2 regions of the Isachenkonia alkalipeptolytica genome follow, and region 2 is predicted to be linked to the other one. Evidence: riboswitches for the same ligand, from Rfam matches in the RefSeq annotation. Region 2 holds a riboswitch; the other holds the start of a gene.
The links. Region 2 has a riboswitch for cyclic di-GMP ahead of ISALK_RS10230 (MSCRAMM family protein). Riboswitches for the same ligand answer to the same signal wherever they lie in the genome.

Region 1 (3,197 bases), on a different contig from region 2:
GGAGAGGATCAGTAGTACAGAAAGGATACGAAACAAATGTAAGAACATAGAAAAACCTCCCTATTCGTCTTTTTACGATAACACCGGATATTCTCGGCGAAGATCTAATACCTTCATTATAACGGATTCAGCCTGAAGATACTACAGAAAATTTCGACTCTTCCCGCCTTTTCTTTTTCCCGGGATATATGTTACAATGGGTATAATAAAAATTATAGGAAAACCTTTTGTAAAAAGGAGTGAATACTTTGCAACCACGGAAATATAAAAATTTGAGCCGAGTCATTGTTCTTGCCATTGCCTTGGCCATGATCCTATCTTCGGTAGGATATGCCTTTATGTTCTTCTAAACATAAAGGTTTTTTTATGCCCTTTTTTATGCCCTATGGTTGAAATTTCTCCGGTTATTTTGAAAATTTTTCTTAATATGTGGTACACCGCTGAAAAATCGGGTACAAACAAAGTAAATAAGTTGATCATAGGAATTGACCCATAAGGAGCGAAGGATCATGATGAAGTCCATGTTGAAAATCTGCATAAAAGACGTAGAAACCATTAAATATACCCGGGATATGATCTCGAAAATCTTAAAAGAGGGCATGGGGATGGATGATTACCTATACGAAATGGCCATCAGTGAAGCCTTAAACAATGCGGTGCTTCACGGCTATGAGAATAAGGGGAAACGAAGCATTTCCATTAATCTTTCCAAACTCAGTGACCGACGGGTTTCCGTACGGATCAAACACTACGGCAAGGGCTTTCCCGGCAACAAAAAACTTCAGCGGGCGGAGGAAAAAAGCAACAACATCCCTCCCGAAGAGCTGTTTTTAGAATCGGGACGGGGCCTAAAAATCATGATGGAAGGGGCGGACTACGTCTGTTACAACCGGGCGGGCAATGAAGTGATTTTGGTGAAGCGAAAGGAAACCTAATCGAAAAGTAAAAGCAAAACAAGGTAAACAAAAGGTAAAAATACCCTAAGATGTTACCGTGTCCGGGGTTTATTTTTTGTCTAAAATCAGGAAAGCAAAGACGTAATTTGTGAAAAAATAAATTACAAAATATATCCTCTAAGGGAGTTTAAAGGGAAATCTACGGGGTAACTATAACATAAATCAAAGATCATTACAAAATCATCGTTTCTTTAGAGAAAACAATGGGGGAAACGAAGACGTGGAGACAAAAATCTAAATAATTTTGAAAAATATGTTATTTTCTCAAAAAAAAGATTGTTAATTTTTTCAAAGGTAGTATAATAGAACTATATCTAAATCACATAAAGCAATCGATGGTTTTCCTTCGAAAGATAAGGGACAGATAGATTGGATGCTAAGAAGGATATCCTTACAACTGGGCACTTGGGGTATTCGGAGCAGCTAGTGCAACCGGCCAACCTTAGTGTTGGTTTTTTTATTATCACGAAAACGATACAGAAAATTCGGACAAAGAGGTGGACTTATGGCTGCAAAACGAAAACTGGGCACCCTGTTGGTCGACGTAGGGGCCATAACCAACGAAAACTTGGAACAGGCCTTAAAAATACAAAAGCAGAATAAAAAGAAACTGGGAGAAGTGCTGGTACAGGAAAAGTTTGTAACGGAAGAGGAAATCATCGAAGTCCTGGAGTTTCAACTGGGGATTCCAAAAAAGGAAATCGACCGGGGTACCATCGAATCCGAGGTACCGAATCTGATCACCGAAGCCTTAGCCCGGCGTCATACTATAATTCCCGTAAAGGCAACAGAAAAAACCGTAACCCTGGCCATGAACGATCCTCTAAACGTTTACGCCATGGATGATGTAAAACTGGCAACCGGTCGGGAAGTGGAGCCGGTCATCGCAACAACCAAAGAAATTGAAGACGCCATTGATTATTTCTTTGAAAAACAGGACGCTCAAAAGGCCATTGAGGACTTTACCAGCGAGTACGACGTAAAAGAGCTGGAAGGTCTGGATGAAGCCACCCTAAATGATATCAACAATGCCCCGGTTGTACGGCTGATCAACTCTATCATGAGCCAGGCAGTAAAACAACAGGCCAGTGATATACATATCGAACCCTTCGAGAAGAAACTATTGGTTCGCTTTCGAATCGACGGCGATTTACACGAAGTCATGCGCCCGGCCAAGGCCGCCCACTCGGCGATTGTTACCCGAATCAAGATCATGGGAAAAATGGACATCTCCGAGCGGCGTAAACCCCAGGACGGCCGGGTGGAAAAAAACATCGACGGCAGGGAAATTGACATGCGAATATCCGTCCTTCCCACGGTTTTCGGGGAAAAGGTGGTAATTCGAATTCTGGATCGAAGCAGTTTTATGTTAACCAAGGAGGAACTGGGCTTTACCGAGCGAAACCTAGAGCTTTTTGATAGAATTACCCGAAACCCCAACGGAATTATTCTCGTCACCGGCCCTACGGGAAGTGGTAAATCCACCACCCTGTATACGGTCCTTGCCGAGATGAACCGGGAAGACCGAAACATCGTAACCGTAGAAGACCCGGTGGAATACTCCTTAGACGGCGTAAACCAGGTACAGGTAAACCCGAAGGCGGACCTTACCTTCGCCACAGGCCTACGATCCATCCTACGACAGGACCCGGACATCATCATGGTAGGTGAGATTCGGGACAGTGACACCGTAACCATCGCGATACGGGCGGCGATCACCGGTCACTTGGTGCTTAGTACCGTCCATACCAACGATACCGCCAGTACCATCAGCCGATTGGTCAACATGGGGGTGGACCCGTACTTAATCGCATCATCGGTAGTGGGCATCATGGCCCAGCGGTTGGTAAAAAAGGTTTGTAACAACTGCAAAGAGCCTTATGAGGTGGACGAGCGAAATGCCCGCCTGGGCGGCATACCCGAAGGCACCACCATCTATAAAGGAAAGGGCTGCACCAAATGCGGCGGCTCCGGCACCAAAGGAAGAACCGCCGTCCATGAAGTCATGGTGGTGGATCGAACCATTCGAAATATGATCAATGAAGGTAAGGATATCGACTCCATTAAGGATATCGCCATCCGGGACGGGATGAACACCCTGAGGGATGCCAGTAAGGAACTGGTCCTAAAAGGAATCATACCCATCGAAGAGATGCTTCGAATCACCTATAGTTTGGAAGGGTAAAAAAAGTTATCAAAAGGGGGAATGAACAGGTGCTGGATATTAACGAAATGCTAAAG
Region 2 (3,197 bases):
CTTCCGCTGGAAAGCCCCGCTACGGTATAGCCGTTAACGGAACGAATGATATTTGCCATCCTTCGGGTTTGATCGTTATAGGCACTGGGGTAAAAATATTTATGCCAGTAGGTTAAATTTCCCCGGGAATGAAAGCTTACGAATTGGCGAAAATCATACTGTAAGATATATTCCATGTTGGCCTTAACTTCCGGCTCCGAGGCGGCATAGGGGCCACCGTAGTAGGCCTCGGAGGGCTGGTGATTATCGAGCCAACTGGGATATTTCCCCCAAATATCTCGCCACTTTCCACGGTCAAAATCATATACCAAAGCGGGATAGTTTCGATTATGGTCCACCCCGCTGAGGCCGGACTTAAAATGGGAATACCGGGTGCTGTTTACCCTTCTGATGGCCTCCCATCCGGCATCGGTCTCAATGGAACTGGTGCCGACCTTGGCCAGATCAAAACCGTCGGGATTGGGTAGGGGGAGGAAATGAAAAACCGAGTCCTGTAAAATGCTTTCCAAATCAAAGCCGCTAATATTGCTGATATTATAATAATCCCGGGCATAGTCCTCCACCATTCGAAGGACCAGGGGAGGATTTACCGTTTCCCGGGCATGGTTTCCTCCGTCTATGTAATAATGGGTTCTTTCGGTGTTGGCCTCTTCCTTTTCCATATACTCACCGATGTTCTCCGTCATCTGTACCGCAAATAAGGGTTTGTCATCTAAAGACCTTCCGTATTCCACCACCCGCACAATTTCAGGATAGCGCTCCTCTAACTGAAGTGCCCGCCGGTGTAGATCCTTGGATAAATAATCATAGCTTTCATCCACCCGAACGGACCAGGTATACCCGAAGACCGCCACCGTACTCAGAAGAAATAATACGGCTACCGTTACAATCCCTTTTTTCATCCCATCCACCCCTTATAGTTTTTCCTCATCTTCAATTCTTTACCTGCAATCTTTTTTTTGAAGAAATTTGAAAATATATTTCCATTATATCTTATCCCCTTAACCATTGCCATGTCAAAGGTTAAAAGCAGACTTTTTTCCTAGATTATTGGGTTTTACTAATTTTTTTAATTTTTTGTGTTTTAAATATGATTAGTTAGGTATATACTTAATAAGCGATAATAGTTATCACTACAGATTAAGTCTTACTACAATTTCATCTTTGTACGACACACTTGTCAAAGGCAAACCCGCCGAAAGACGGGGACGCAAAGTTTAGAGTCTACCGTGTATTTACTACACTATGACTGTCTGGCTGCCATGGTTATCCATCGGCAGTCTTTTTTTATTCTCACATCGGAAAATTTTAAGCGAAGGCATACCAGGGAGGGATGTTATGGAGGAAGGGTATTCGCAGGCATATCATGTAGAAAGGTTCGTTATAACATAGGATATAAGAAAGAGGTGACGATGATGAAAAAGATATTTAGAAGCAAGAGTATCGCCGTTTTAGTGGCTGTGGCAATGGTATTTACCATTTCTCTATCACCGGCATTTGCAGCTGAAGGTTCCTCCGATGATTCAGAGGCCATGGACAACAACGGTGAAAACAACGTAGAATCAACAACGTCAAGTTCCATTAGTCTTAATAGTGATCACAAAAACACCTATAGCAACGATACTGATATTAGCGTCAAACCCGATGATGACAACGGATTATTAGATGAAGATGATATCTCGGTTGTTTGGCACTTTGTTTTAACCAGATCAGAAAATGAAGATATTTCAGATATCAAGTTGCATGCCGAATTCGAAAATTCCGGTTCCATAACCGCAGATGCTGAACGGCATGGCGATGGAGGCGGAGCGGTTCACTTCTATATTGGAACCAGTGACCATGACACTCTAATCGATGCGGAAGCCACCGGCGTTATAAAACCGGACCAGGGAAATACCAAACTAAACTTAAGCCACTTGGCCTACGATGAGGTGGAACCGGATCCTGAAGGCACCTTAGAAATCACTAAGGAAGTCAATGGAGAACCCGGTGATATCGATGACTTTGAGATCACCATCGAAGGAACCGGCGATGTTGAATACTATGAAGAAACAGAACCCATCTCAGAAGATGAAACCATTAGTATAACCCTTGCACCGGGCACCTATAAGGTTTGGGAAAGTGATGCACAGGGTGCGGATATGGTAGAGTATGATGGGGACATCGAAGATACCAACGATGATTACGTAGAGGTAGTAATTTCAGATGACAGTACTACTGAATTGACTGTGATCAATACTTTTGAAGAACCGGAGGATCCTGAAGGCATCCTAAACATCGAAAAAATCATCGAAGACTTATCCGAGGAACTTCCCGGGATTGCGATTATAGACCCGATAGAACCGGAAGAAATCTTCGAAGTTACCATCGAAAGCCAAGATAACGATGATACTTGGGTTAAGGAAATCGAAGAAGGCGATAACGAGTTTACGTTACCGGAAGGTAGCTACACCCTATGGGAAAGCGAAACCCTAGGCGCCGACCCCTACTATGAAAATGATTCCGATGGTACATCCGATAATGAAGAAATCGCCTTTACCATTGAAGACGGCGAAGTAACGGATATCATCATCACCAATACCTTCCCAGCAGAGATCGTGGAAGGAGAAATTGAAATCGAAAAAATCGTTGACGGCGACGGACCGGAAGAATATGAGGTCTCCATGCAGTGGTACCCCTTCCTAGAAGGCCCAGCATCCGATGACTTCGATGAAGGATTCGTAGCCGCAGAAATGCCCGAGCTAATCCAAGAGACCATCACCGAAGGAACCAACACCTTTAACCTAGAGCCGGGACTATATCACATTTGGGAAAGCGACGACGGCGGCGCCGATGAGGTGGCCTATAACGGAGACATCGAAGACCTTGATCCACCGGAGGCAGAAGAAGGGGTTATGGTCATGGTGGACCCCGAAGGAACAACCTCCATTTCCATTATCAACACCTTTATAGATGATACCACGCCACCGCCAACGCCCACACCGGACCCAACCGGAAGCATTACCATTGAGAAGATCCTAGTAATGGGAGATGGCGTCATTGAAGAAATCGATCAGGACTTTACAGTAAACGTTACCGACGATGATGAATACGACGAGGACCACACACTAGTGGTTGGAGAACCACTAACCATCAATGACTTGGACCTTGGAACCTATACCATCGAAGAAGTGGACATTCCTGAAGGTTTCGAATTC

Region 1: another riboswitch for cyclic di-GMP. It lies ahead of ISALK_RS03390 (GspE/PulE family protein); the one in region 2 lies ahead of ISALK_RS10230 (MSCRAMM family protein).

What each region holds. Positions count from the first base shown of each region.
Region 1 covers NZ_SUMG01000002.1:350,268-353,464, reverse strand. Annotated here, with positions in the region: gene ISALK_RS03400 (abscisic acid-deficient protein Aba4 family protein) at 1-48, opposite strand, end outside; gene ISALK_RS03395 (ATP-binding protein) at 510-935, shown strand; cyclic di-GMP riboswitch class II at 1,319-1,403, shown strand; gene ISALK_RS03390 (GspE/PulE family protein) at 1,462-3,141, shown strand; gene ISALK_RS03385 (type IV pilus twitching motility protein PilT) at 3,171-3,197, shown strand, end outside.
Region 2 covers NZ_SUMG01000013.1:2,262-5,458, forward strand. Annotated here, with positions in the region: gene ISALK_RS10225 (cell wall-binding repeat-containing protein) at 1-902, opposite strand, end outside; cyclic di-GMP riboswitch class I at 1,176-1,265, shown strand; gene ISALK_RS10230 (MSCRAMM family protein) at 1,416-3,197, shown strand, end outside.